DNA from 4 places in the Streptomyces sp. NPDC037126 genome. Region 3 is predicted to be linked to each of the others. Evidence: riboswitches for the same ligand, from Rfam matches in the RefSeq annotation. Region 3 holds a riboswitch; each other region holds the start of a gene.

Region 1 (3,198 bases), on a different contig from region 3:
CCCTCGGCTCGGCGCTCGCCCTGTTCATGTACCCGCACTCGATCACCGCGACGCTCTCCTCCAAGAGCCGTGAGGTGATCCGGCGCAACACCACGATCCTGCCGCTGTACTCCCTCATGCTCGGCCTGCTGGCCCTGCTGGGCTTCATGGCGATCGCGGCCGGGGTGAAGGTCACCAACGGCCAGCTGGCCATCCCGCAGCTGTTCGAGGACATGTTCCCGGACTGGTTCGCGGGCGTGGCCTTCGCCGCCATCGGCATCGGCGCCCTGGTCCCCGCGGCCATCATGTCGATCGCGGCCGCGAACCTGTTCACCCGCAACATCTACAAGGACTTCATCAAGCCGGACGCCACGCCGAAGCAGGAGGCCCAGGTCTCCAAGCTCGTCTCGCTGCTGGTGAAGGTGGGCGCGCTGGCCTTCGTCCTCACCATGGACAAGACGGTCGCCATCAACTTCCAGCTGCTGGGCGGCATCTGGATCCTGCAGACCTTCCCGGCGCTGGTCGGCGGCCTGTTCACCCGCTGGTTCCACCGCTGGGCCCTGCTCGCCGGCTGGGCGGTCGGCATGGTCTACGGAACGGTCGCCGCGTACGGCGTCGCCTCGCCGACCCAGAAGCACTTCGGGGGTTCCGCGAAGGAGATCCCGGGCATCGGCGAGATCGGCTACATCGGCCTCACGGCCTTCGTGCTCAACGTGGTGGTGACCGTGGTCCTCACCTTCGTCCTGAAGGCCGTGAAGGCCCCTGAGGGCGTCGACGAGACCACCGCGGACGACTACACCGCGGACGCCGGCGACGCCGGTGTCCAGGTGGAGCTGCCCCCGGCGACCGCGGGCACCGGTCACTGAGCGACCGCCGCACGACGGGCCGCCGGGAAATCCGGCGGCCCGTCGCCGTGTCCGTGCACCAGACTCGGTGCCATGGACATCGTGATCCGGCAGAGCACCCCCGACGAGCACGCCGCCCTCGGTGAACTCACCGCCCGGGCCTACCTCGACGACGGCCTCCTCGACTACGGCGAGGACGACGCGTACCTGCCCGTGCTGAGGGACGTCGCGAAGCGGGCCGCCGCCGCCGAGGTGCTCGTGGCGGTGCGCGACGGCGAGCTGCTCGGCGGCGTCACCTTCGTCCCCGACGGCGGCCCCGTCGCCGACATCGCGGGTCCCGGGGAGGCCGAGATCCGGGCGCTGGCCGTCGCGCGCGGCGTGCGCGGGCAGGGCGTCGGCGAGGCCCTCGTCAGGGCCTGCCTCGACCGTGCCCGCGGCACGGAGGGCTGCACCTCCGTCGTGCTGTCGAGCCAGCGCTCCATGCACAGCGCCCACCGGCTCTACGAACGCCTCGGCTTCGTTCGCACGCCGGAGCGGGACTGGAATCCCGTGCCGCACCTGGACGACATCACCCTTCTCACCTACGAGCTGACACTCCGAAACCACCTCGACACAACATCTGGGGGTGACACGACAGCCCGGCACTAGATGTATGCTCATGCTCGCTGTCGCCGCAGGGGAATCCGGTGCGAATCCGGAACTGTCCCGCAACGGTGTACTTGCGTGCATTGCGCACGCCCGTGTCAGTCCGAGGACCTGCCGGCAGCGCGCCCGGCCGTCCGGTCCGGGTGCCCTGAGACGTCCGGGCCTCGTGGAATGGGTCGGTGGACGCGACGCCGTGTGCGCTCGTGACTGCCCGCTGCCCTCCGCCAGGCCCCCGTGCCGAGCGAGGGAGAGCCCCACGTGACCATCGCGCCAGCCGAACCGGCTTCAGCCACAGGTCTGGAGAACGACGGTCCCGGTGCCGCGCTGCTGCGGACCCTGACCGAGCTGACCGCCGACCTCCCCGACACCGACCCCGGCCGGGTCGCCGCCGCCGCGCTGCGCGGCCGGTCGGCCCACGCGGACGAGTCGGAGCTGCGCGAGCTGGCCACGGAGGCCGCCGCGGGTCTCATCTCCGAGGACCCCGCCTACTCGCGGCTGGCCGCCCGGCTGCTGACCGTCTCCATCCGTGCCGAGGCCGCCTCGCAGGGCGTGACGACGTTCACCGAGTCCGTGGCCGTCGGCCACCGGGAAGGCCTGATCGCCGACCGGACCGCCGAGTTCGTCCGGCTGCACGCCGGCCGGCTGGACCACCTGATCGACCCGCTCGCCGACGACCGCTTCGGCTACTTCGGGCTGCGCACCCTGCACAGCCGCTATCTGCTGCGGCACCCGATCACCCGCAAGGTCGTCGAGACGCCCCAGCACTTCATGCTGCGGGTCGCCGCCGGCCTGGCCGAGGACGACACCGCCCGCTCCGTCGACGAGGTCGCCGCGCTCTACGGGCTCATGAGCCGCCTGGACTACCTGCCCTCCTCCCCGACGCTCTTCAACGCCGGCACCCGGCACCCCCAGATGTCGTCCTGCTACCTGCTGGACTCCCCGCTGGACGAGCTGGACTCCATCTACGACCGCTACCACCAGGTCGCCCGCCTGTCGAAGCACGCCGGCGGCATCGGTCTGTCGTACTCCCGCATCCGCAGCCGCGGTTCGCTGATCCGGGGCACCAACGGGCACTCCAACGGCATCGTGCCGTTCCTGAAGACCCTGGACGCCTCGGTGGCCGCCGTGAACCAGGGCGGCCGGCGCAAGGGCGCGGCCGCGGTGTACCTGGAGACCTGGCACTCCGACATCGAGGAGTTCCTGGAGCTGCGGGACAACACCGGTGAGGACGCCCGCCGCACCCACAACCTGAACCTCGCGCACTGGGTCCCGGACGAGTTCATGCGCCGGGTCAACGCCGACGGGCAGTGGTCGCTGTTCTCCCCGTCGGACGTGCCCGGTCTCGTCGACCTGTGGGGCGTGGAGTTCGACGCCGCCTACCGCGAGGCGGAACGCCAGGGCCTCGCGAAGAAGACCATCCCGGCGCGCGAGCTGTACGGCCGCATGATGCGCACCCTCGCGCAGACCGGCAACGGCTGGATGACCTTCAAGGACGCCGCCAACCGCACCGCCAACCAGACGGCCGAGCCGGGCCACGTCGTCCACTCCTCCAACCTCTGCACGGAGATCCTGGAGGTCACGGACGACGGCGAGACGGCGGTCTGCAACCTCGGCTCGGTCAACCTCGGCGCGTTCGTGAGCGGCGGGGACATCGACTGGGAGCGGCTGGACGAGACGGTCCGCACGGCCGTCACCTTCCTGGACCGCGTCGTCGACATCAACTTCTACC
Region 2 (3,198 bases), on a different contig from region 3:
CCGCTCGGCACGGTCAAGAGCCACACCCGGCGCGGCCTCGACCGGCTCCGCCGCTGCCTGGAGGACTCGGGCGTCGCGACGGCCTGACGCGCAGAATCGATGCAACCTGGGCGCTGCTTCCTGCCCGGTTCGGCGCGCGCACCGCGTCCGCATCCCGTGACCAGCGGTACCGCCCACCGCGACCCCGTACCGACCGCCGCGGGCGTCGCAAAGAGGCGCACGACGCGTACGACGACACGCCCGCCGGGAGGAACGTGACCGTGGGAACGGACCGACGGGACGGCTGCCCGTCTGTGAAGTCGACATCCCGGGAGGCCGAGGCGTGTCGAGCAGCCGGCCTCAGGGCTTGAGCATCCGGTCCTGCTCCACCGGGGGTGTGCCGTCGTGCCAGTCCAGGGCCTTGCCGAAGCGGATCAACTCGCCGTACAGGGCGGGGTCGACGTGCTCGGCGAACACGACGTCGAGCACGGCCCGGGCGGCTTCGGAGGGCGTCTGCGCCTGGCTGTAGTCGCTGAACCAGGGCCGGGAGGTCGCGGTGTCGACCATGCCGGGGCAGACCGAGGCGAGGAGGGTGCCGGTGGCGAGGTCGCGCTCGCGGCGTTCGGCCGCGACCGCCCGGACGGCGGCGACCTGCGCCACCTTCGAGTCTGCGGGGTCAGTGCCGGATCGCCGGCTCCTCCTCGGGAGAGGACCGTGCGATGGGCGTGTGGCCCGGCCTGGACGAGCGGCCCGAGATCGCCCACACCGCCCGCGACTGGCTGGCCAAGCTCCGGCTCGTCGCCGCGGGCTGCGGGCTGACCACCGTGCCGGCCGTCTTCGGCGCCATGGCGCCACCGGGTGTCCGCGTCCTCCCGGTGCGCGGCGGTCCCCAGGAGCGGCGGCGCCTGCTCCCGGCCCGGCTTCCCCACCCGGCGACCGAGGCGGTCGGCCGGCTCGCGGCGATCCTCCGCGCTGTCGCCCTGGAGGCGGACGCGCCTCCCGCACCACCGCCGTCGTGAGGACGGGCCCCTCGCACGGCGCCCGGAGGTCGTGCCGGTACCGCGTGATGCGATGATGATCGGCGACATAAGGCGACGGCGGTCCGAGGAAGCCGGTGTGAATCCGGCGCGGTCCCGCCACTGTGACCGGCGAGTGAGTTCGGGCGGGCCACCGCGGCGACGCGGGTGGCACGGCGGGGCGAGCGGCGAGCCGGGAGCCAGGAGACTCACGCGGTCGCCTCCTCGAGCGACACCGGGGCGGATCTCCCCGGAAGAGGGGAGCGGCGCCGTGCCCGGGAAGCCCACGGAAGAGACGTCGAGCGGGGCCGCGAAGGGCGGCGAACCGGTGCCGTGCCGGGTCGTCGTCTGCCGCGACTGCTGCTGCGGCACCCCCAAGGTGACAGGGGTCGACCACGCGGCGCAGACCGCGCGGCTGCGGGCCGAGGTGCCGGTGCGCGTCTCGGAGTGCCTCGACGTGTGCGACCAGGCCAACGTGGTCGTCGTACAGCCGTCCGCCGCGGGCCGGGCCGCCGGTGCGCGGCCGGTCTGGTTCGGCCTCGTCAACGATGCGGACGCGACCGAGGACATCGTCGCCTGGGTGCGTGCGGGCGGCCCGGGCGTGGCACCGCTGCCGGACATCCTCGACCTGTACGCCTTCAAGCCGCCGCGGCGCACCGTGGGTTCCTGAGACCCCGGCGGTACTCGGTCGCCGACCGTGCGCTCCAGCCGCCTCGGCGGGTCCGGCATCGAGAAGATCGTCCGCGCTCCGCACGTCCATCAGATCCTGGAAGGAACGAACGAGATCATGCGAGTCATCGTGGCCCGGGGCCTGACGGAGGCGCTCGGATGACCGCTACCGACGAACCCGTCCTGTTCCGCACCACCGGCCGGGCCGCCCACGTCATCCTCAACCGCCCCAGGGCGCTCAACGCCCTCAACCACACGATGGTCCGCCGCATCGACGCGGCCCTCACCACATGGGAGCACGACCCGGCCGTGCAGGCCGTGGTCGTCACGGGCGCCGGGGAGCGCGGCCTGTGCGCGGGCGGCGACATCCGACGCATCCACGACGACGCCCGCGACGGCGACGGCACCGCGTCGGCCGCGTTCTGGCGCGACGAGTACCGCCTCAACGCCCGGATCGCCCGCTGTCCCAAGCCGTACGTCGCCGTCATGGACGGCATCGTGATGGGCGGCGGGGTCGGCCTCTCCGCCCACGGCAGCGTCCGCATCGTCACGGAGCGGTCGAGGATCGCCATGCCCGAGACCGGGATCGGCTTCGTCCCGGACGTCGGTGGCACCTACCTGCTGGCCCTCGCCCCGGGCGAACTGGGCACACATCTGGCCCTGACCGGCGCGCAGATCGGCGCCGGCGACGCCCTGCTGTGCGGGCTCGCCGACCACTTCGTACCGGCCGACGCGCTCCCGCACTTCGTCGACGGCCTCGCGGACACTCCCGTACGGGACGCGCTCGCCCGCCATGTACGGCCGGTGCCACGGGGCGAGTTGGCGGAGCGCAGGGAGTGGATCGACGACTGCTACGCCGCCGACACGGTCGAGGAGATAACCGACCGGCTGCTCGCGCACGGCGACCCGGCCGCCAAGGAGGCCGCGGAAACCCTGTTCGCCAAGTCGCCGACCGCGCTGAAGGTCACCCTCGCCGCGGTGCGCCGCGCCCGGCGCCTCGGGCCCCTGGAGCGCGTCCTCGACCAGGAGTACCGCGTCTCGTGCGCCGCCCTGAGCACCCCCGACCTGGTGGAGGGCATCCGGGCCCAGGTCATCGACAAGGACCGCGACCCGCGTTGGTCGCCCGCCACCCTGGCCGAGGTGACCGACGCCGACGTACAGCGCTTCTTCGCGCCGCTCGGCGAGCACGAACTCGGCCTCGCCGGGCCGGAAGCCGCCCCGGAGGCGGCCTGGTGAGCCGTACCGGTGCCTTCGTTCGCGCTCGGGCACGCAGGACGCCGTCCACGCGATCGCGGCCCGGCCCCTCCGCAACTGGCCGTCGACTAGTACGAATTCACTACCGAGGGCGGACGCGGGCCTGCCGGCGCCAGTGGGCGGACACGGGCCGGACGGTGCGGGCGACCGGCCGGGAGGGGGACCGGTCCTACGCAGGGCGGTGAGTGCTCAGGGCCACACCCCCTCGGCCAGTTGTCCGATTGACGGACCATCTCGTGGGTCCGTACGCTCCGTTTGTAATGACGGCCTAAGGAAGCTG
Region 3 (3,198 bases):
CCTCCGGCCGGTCCACGAAGCGCACCACGACGCCCGGTTCGGCGGCCAGCGCGTCGACGTCGGTGAAGTTGGACATCAGCGGGATCGCGCACACGGCGACCCGCAGCACGTCCTCGCCGAGCGGGGGAGCGACCGTGGACTCCCGGACGGTGCCGCGCAGCGACACCCGCAGCCCGTCCTCCTCGTCGATGCCGAGCCCGTGCCGGAACGGCAGTACGCCGTACGCCGGGCGCCCGGTGAGGCCCTTCAGCATCTCCAACCCGGGCTCCAGCAGGGAGACGTCACCCCGGAACTTGTTCACCAGGAACCCGGCGACCAGCTCCTGGTCCTCGGGCGAGAGCAGGGCGACCGTGCCGAAGAAGGACGCGAAGACGCCCCCGCGGTCGATGTCCCCGACCACGAGGACGGGCAACCGCGCGCCCCGCGCGATCCCCATGTTCACGATGTCGGTCCGGCGCAGGTTGATCTCCGCCGGGCTGCCCGCCCCCTCACAGATCACCGCGTCATACGTGCCCCGCAACTCGGCCAGGCAGTCCAGGACCGTGCCCAGCAGCCGCTGCTGGCGCCCCCCGTGGTAGCCGCGCGCGCTCAGCTCGCCCACGGGTCTGCCCAGCAGCACCACCTGGCTGCTCTGTTCACCGCCGGGCTTGAGCAGCACCGGGTTCATCTGCGCGGTCGGCTCGATCCGGCACGCCTGGGCCTGCATGGCCTGGGCCCGCCCGATCTCCGCCCCCTCGCGGGTCACGAAGGAGTTGAGGGACATGTTCTGCGCCTTGAACGGCGCGACCTTCACACCCTGGCGCACCAGCCACCGGCAGATCCCGGCCGTCACGACGCTCTTGCCGGCGTCGGAGGTGGTGCCGGCGACGAGGAGACCACCGCTCACTTCGCACGTCCCTTCACGAGTCGGCGCGCGGCGACCGTGGCGCCGAGCGCGAGCAGGCCGACGCGGCGGGAGAGCCGTACGGCCCGGTCGATGTCGGTGACCCGGACGGCCCGTCCGCCGCCCAGCACGGGGCGGTGTTCGACACGGCCGCCGTAGGAGAGGGTCCCGCCGAGGCGTACGCCGAGGGCGCCCGCGAAGGAGGCCTCGACGGGCCCGGCGTTGGGGCTCGGGTGCTTCGCCGCGTCGGCCCGCCACGCCCGTACGGCGCCGCGCGGGTCGGGTCCGGCCAGCGCGGCGAGTACGGCGGTCAGCCGGGCCCCCGGCCAGCCGGCGACGTCGTCGAGGCGGGCCGAGGCCCAGCCGTAGCGGCGGTGGCGCGGGGACCTGTGACCGACCATCGCGTCGAGGGTGTTGACCGCGCGGAACCCGAGCAGCCCGGGCACCCCGGCCACGGCGCCCCACACCAGGGCGCCCACGACGGCGTCGGAGGTGTTCTCGGCGACGGACTCGACCACGGCCCGGGCGATGCCGTCGGCGTCCAGGGCCTGGGGATCCCGGCCGCACAGGTGGGGCAGTCGGGCCCGGGCCGCCTCGACGTCCCCCGCCTCCAGGGCGCGCCCGACGGCGCGCGCCTCCCGGGCGAGGGAGGTGCCGCCGACGACGGCCCAGGTGGCGGCGGCGGTCAGCGCGACGCCGGCGAGGGGGGAGGGGCGTACGGCGCGCGCGGCGACCGTGCCGAGGGCTACGGCGCCGCCGGCGCACACGACGGTGTGCAGCGCGCCCCAGCCGCGGTGGTCGTGCCACAGCGCGCCTTCCACGGCGGCGGCCGCCCGTCCGAACACGGCGACCGGATGCCCGCGGCGGGGGTCGCCGAGGAGCAGGTCACCGAGAAGGCCGGCGGCGGCGCCGTACGCGTAAATGCGATCGGCACCCATCGGCTCAGCCGGCCGTGGGCGCGGAAGCGGTCCTGGTACTGGTCCTCGGGCAGCCGAGCATCGCGATACGTGTCCTCACTCAGGGTGTCCGCGCCCTGGTACGGCGAGATCCGGCGGCGAGAGTTCCTGGCTCCCGGGGGTTCTTCCCCGGTGACAGTGGCGGGACCGCGCCGGATTCGCACCGGCTTCCTCTTCTGCCGCCGTAGATGGCCTGGGCAGTCCACCACGCACCCGGAACGGCCGTCAACTTGCCGTTGACCTGCGAGGGGAGAGTGTGCCGATCCCCACACCGCGGTGCCTGCGGGTACGAAAGAGGCTCCCCGCCACACCAGGTGGAGGGGAGCCTCTCGGGACTGCTCGGTCGTGCCTCGGGCCTGATGCCCGGTCAGGCCTTGACCACGATCAGGTAGAAGCCGTACGCCACCGCCGCCGCGCAGGCCGCGAAGCAGACGTAGGCGCCGGTGACGGCGAGGGCCGCGGAGTCGCCCTGGGACGAGGCGCGTTCGCGCCGGGCCAGGCCCCTGATGCCGAGGGTGAACAGGGCCACCAGGCCCACGGTGGCCACGAGGCTGACGCCGAAGACGGAGCCGATGGCCGCCCAGTCGATCTTCATGGGGATGCTTCCTTAGTAACCGGAGGAGTGACCGGGTCAGACGGTGGCGGCCGGGGGAGCGGCCGGGGCGGCGGTGGCCGGTTCGGCGGCCGGGGAGGGGATCGTGGCCGTCAGGCCCTCGGCGACCGTGCCCACGGGGGGCGGGGTCACCGCGGCGATGGCGGTGGTCACCACGCCGGCCGGCTCCGCGGTCCCGTCGACGGCGTTGACGTTCGTGTGGTCGATGACCTCGCGGCGGGAGAGCTTCCAGATGGTGGCGCTCGCGGCGACCAGGAAGACGGCGACGACGGCGGTGCCCCAGCCGCCCAGGCCGGTGACGGTCTCGGCGCCCGCGCCGACCAGGGCGGCGGCCGGCAGGGTGAGCACCCAGGCGACGGCCATGCGGGTCGCGGTGGACCAGCGGACCACACCGCCCTTGCGGCCCAGGCCCGCGCCCATCACCGAGCCGGAGACGACATGGGTGGTGGAGAGGGAGAAGCCGAGGTGGGAGGAGGCCAGGATGGCGGTCGCGGCGCTGGTCTGGGCGGCGAAGCCCTGGCGCGGCTCCAGGTCGGTCAGGCCCTTGCCCATGGTGCGGATGATGCGCCAGCCGCCGATGTAGGTGCCGAGCGCGATGGCCAGGCCCGCGGAGAGGATCACCCAGGTGGGAGGGTTGGAACCGGGGGCGATGGCGCCGCCCGTGATCAGCGCGAGGGTGATGACGCCCATCGTCTTCTGCGCGTCGTTGGTGCCGTGCGCGAGGGAGACCAGGCCGGCGGAGGCGA
Region 4 (3,198 bases), on a different contig from region 3:
TTCTCCTGGAAGGAGACCACCTCCTGGATCTCCGCCCTGACCCGCTCCTCGTACCCGGCCGTGTCGATCCGGCCGGACCGCAGGTCGGCGCGGGCGGTGCGCAGTTCGCCGGTCTGCGGGAACGAGCCGATGGTGGTGGTGGGCAGCAGGGGCAGGCCGAGCCGGGTGCGCTGGGCGGCGGTGCGCTCGGAGTACGGCTGGGAGCGCCGGGCGTCGGCCTCGGTGACCGCGCCGGTGCGGGCTCGGACGGCCGGGTCGTGGGTGATCGGGGAACCCGCCCGGGAGGCGAGGTCGGCCCGGTTCGCCGAGAGTTCGGCGGCGATCGTGTCGGTGCCCTGGGCGAGGCCCCGGGCGAGGGTGACGATCTCCCGCGTCTTCTGCTTGGCGAAGGCGAGCCAGCGCAGGATCTGCGGCTCGATGTCCCGCTCGGCCGCGGCGTCCAGCGGCACGTGGAGGAGGGAGCAGGAGGCGGAGACGTCGACCCGGCCGGCCAGGCCCAGCAGCGTGCCGAGCGTGGACAGGGACCCGCCGAGGTCGTTGACCCAGATGTTGCGGCCGTTGACGACACCCGCGACCAGGCGCTTGCCGGGCAGGCCGCCGACGGCCGCGAGCGCGTCCAGATTGGCCGCGGCGGCCTCGGTGAAGTCGAGCGCGAGCCCGTCGACCGGGGCCTTGGCGAGCACCGGCAGGGCGTCGCCGAGGCGGTCGAAGTAGGAGGCCACCAGGAGCTTCGGACGGTCGGTCAGGGCGCCGAGGTCGCGGTAGGCGCGGGCGGCGGTGTTCAGCTCGGCGGGGGTGCGGTCCTGGACCAGGGCCGGCTCGTCGAGCTGCACCCATTCGGCGCCGGCGGCCCGGAGGTCGGCGAGTACCTCGGCGTACACCGGCAGCAGCCGGTCCAGCAGGGTGAGGGGGTCGAAGTCCGTGGCGACGCCGGGAGCCGGTTTGGCCAGCAGCAGGTAGGTGACGGGACCCACGAGCACGGGCCGGGCGGTGAGACCGAGCGCCAGGGCCTCGGTCAGCTCACCGACCTGCTTGGCGGAGTGGGCGGCGAACACCGTGTCAGGCCCCAACTCGGGTACGAGATAGTGGTAGTTGGTGTCGAACCACTTGGTCATCTCCAGCGGCGCCACCTCCTGGGTGCCGCGGGCCATGGCGAAGTAGCCGTCCAGGGCGTCGGCGGTGACGGCGTCCCGGTGGCGGGCGGGGATCGCGCCGACCATCACGGTCGTGTCCAGGAGGTGGTCGTAGTACGAGAAGTCGCCGGTCGGCACCTCGTCGATGCCGGCCTCGGCCAGCTGCCGCCAGTTCCCGCGGCGGAGTTCGGCGGCGGTGGCGCGGAGGGCGCCGGCGGTGACGCGGCCCTTCCAGTAGCCCTCGATCGCCTTCTTCAGTTCCCGGCCCTGGCCCTGGCGGGGGTAGCCGTACACGGTGGCGCGTGCTGCCGCGGCTGCGGACTCGCTGGTCACGGAGATCTCCTTCGCGAGATGAATCCCTGAGGTCCCGGGGACGGGACGAGAGCGCGAAGGGATGACGAACCGGGCGGAACCCGACCCCGCGCGCGCGGTCTGCGCGGTCGTCCGCCTGGTGTGTTCGCCGACCCGCCCTCGAGGTCACCGGGATGTCCGCGCACGGAACGGTCCGTACGCGGGCAGTTGGCAGGTCTTCGGACTCGCGGGCACGTCTCTGTCGTACGAGACACCTACTGGCCGTCGCTTCCCAGGCCCTTTTCGTCGGGCTCAGTGCGTATGACGGCGGTCGTTCCCGCTCACCGCTGCGGGGCAGTCCCGGATTCCCACCGGGTTCCCTCTTGCGACGCATCCCGCCTGGCTGACGGGGCGAACCAGCTGCTCCGGCCACCCTACGGGTTCGCCGTGCCCGGGGGGAGGCGGACGTCCACCATCCGGACGGTGCGGCGGGACGGGCATGCCACAGGGCGGGAAGCGCCGCACGCGCTTCCCGCCCTGCCCCTGTGATGCCCCCGCCGGGACCCTCACCCCGGCGTTGCGGGCCCCCTCGGCCCGCGTCGTACCAGGCCCTCAGTCCTGGTCGTGGATGTGGAACCCGCGGCCCGACTTCCGGCCGAGGAGCCCCGCCTCCACCATGCGCTGGAGCAGTGGTGGAGGGGCGTAGAGGGGTTCGCGGAACTCGGCGTAGAGCGACTCGGCGATCGACGCGACGGTGTCCAGGCCGATCAGGTCCGCGAGCCTCAGCGGGCCCATGGGGTGCGCGCAGCCCAGTTCCATGCCCGTGTCGATGTCCGCCGCCGTCGCGAAGCCGGACTCGGCCATCCGGACCGCCGCCAGGAGGTACGGGATGAGCAGCGCGTTGATGACGAAGCCCGACCGGTCCCGCGAGTGGACCACCGTCTTGCCGAGCGCGCCGGCCGCGAAGTCCACCGCCGCGGCGACCGTCTCCGGTGACGTGTGCAGGGAGGTCACCACCTCGACCAGGGGCAGCACCGGCACGGGGTTGAAGAAGTGCAGGCCCACGACCCGGTCGGCGCGGCCGGTCGCCATGCCCAGACGCATGATCGGCAGGGAGGAGGTGTTGGTCGCGAGAACGGCCGCCGGGTCCTCGACGATCTTGTCGAGGGCGGCGAAGATCCCGGTCTTGGCCTCCGCGTTCTCCACGACCGCCTCGACGACGAGCTGCCGGTCGGCGAGGTCGTCGAGGCTGCCGGTGAAGACCATGCGGGCGAGCGCGTCCGCGGCGGCGGTCTCCTCCAGTTTGCCGCGCCGCACGGCGCGTTCGAGCGATGCGGCCACGCGCTTCCGTGCGGCGCGGGCCGCGACCGCGTCCACCTCGCACACCATGGTGTCGAGGCCGGCCCGTGCGCAGACCTCGGCGATGCCGGCGCCCATCTGGCCGCCGCCGACCACACCGACCCGTCGGACGTCCCCGCTCACGCTCCGGCCTCCGCCCGCCGCACGAGGTGCCGCGTGTACGCGTCCGGGGTGAAGAACAGCGGCAACTCGCCCGAGAGCACGGTCCGTTCGAAGAGCGCACGGACGTCGTCGACCGGTGCCCACGGGTACTCGGCGCCCAGCGCGGCGATCTCGTCGTCCAGTGCCTCCCGGACCGTCTCCCGCTCGATCACCCGGTGCCGCAGCCACTGCCAGACCTGCACACGGGCGATCTCGGCAGTGGCCGCGTCCTCCATGAGCCCGTGGAGGGCGACGGCGCCCTGCCCGCACAGCC

The links. A riboswitch is a leader RNA that binds a small molecule or an ion and turns the genes downstream of it on or off. The one in region 3 is predicted to bind cobalamin.
Region 1: another riboswitch for cobalamin. It lies ahead of ACZ7FF_RS24380 (ribonucleoside-diphosphate reductase subunit alpha); the one in region 3 lies ahead of ACZ7FF_RS04670 (cobalamin biosynthesis protein).
Region 2: another riboswitch for cobalamin. It lies ahead of ACZ7FF_RS05835 ((2Fe-2S) ferredoxin domain-containing protein); the one in region 3 lies ahead of ACZ7FF_RS04670 (cobalamin biosynthesis protein).
Region 4: another riboswitch for cobalamin. It lies ahead of metE (5-methyltetrahydropteroyltriglutamate--homocysteine S-methyltransferase); the one in region 3 lies ahead of ACZ7FF_RS04670 (cobalamin biosynthesis protein).

Annotation. Positions count from the first base shown of each region.
Region 1 is NZ_JBVJTD010000011.1:187,130-190,327, reverse strand. Features, by position in the region: gene mctP (monocarboxylate uptake permease MctP) at 1-845, shown strand, start outside; gene ACZ7FF_RS24385 (GNAT family N-acetyltransferase) at 918-1,472, shown strand; cobalamin riboswitch at 1,477-1,602, shown strand; gene ACZ7FF_RS24380 (ribonucleoside-diphosphate reductase subunit alpha) at 1,728-3,198, shown strand, end outside.
Region 2 is NZ_JBVJTD010000002.1:175,353-178,550, reverse strand. Features, by position in the region: gene ACZ7FF_RS05850 (sigma-70 family RNA polymerase sigma factor) at 1-87, shown strand, start outside; partial or broken gene ACZ7FF_RS05845 (carbonyl reductase) at 340-645, opposite strand; partial or broken gene ACZ7FF_RS05840 (LysR family transcriptional regulator) at 642-998, shown strand; cobalamin riboswitch at 1,085-1,205, shown strand; gene ACZ7FF_RS05835 ((2Fe-2S) ferredoxin domain-containing protein) at 1,267-1,665, shown strand; partial or broken gene ACZ7FF_RS05830 (acyl-CoA dehydrogenase) at 1,644-1,827, shown strand; gene ACZ7FF_RS05825 (enoyl-CoA hydratase/isomerase family protein) at 1,824-2,900, shown strand.
Region 3 is NZ_JBVJTD010000001.1:1,016,866-1,020,063, forward strand. Features, by position in the region: gene ACZ7FF_RS04665 (cobyric acid synthase) at 1-886, opposite strand, end outside; gene ACZ7FF_RS04670 (cobalamin biosynthesis protein) at 883-1,821, opposite strand; cobalamin riboswitch at 1,920-2,061, opposite strand; gene ACZ7FF_RS04675 (hypothetical protein) at 2,207-2,434, opposite strand; gene ACZ7FF_RS04680 (inorganic phosphate transporter) at 2,471-3,198, opposite strand, start outside.
Region 4 is NZ_JBVJTD010000002.1:168,617-171,814, reverse strand. Features, by position in the region: gene metE (5-methyltetrahydropteroyltriglutamate--homocysteine S-methyltransferase) at 1-1,466, opposite strand, end outside; cobalamin riboswitch at 1,638-1,860, opposite strand; gene ACZ7FF_RS05790 (3-hydroxybutyryl-CoA dehydrogenase) at 2,037-2,906, opposite strand; gene aceB (malate synthase A) at 2,903-3,198, opposite strand, start outside.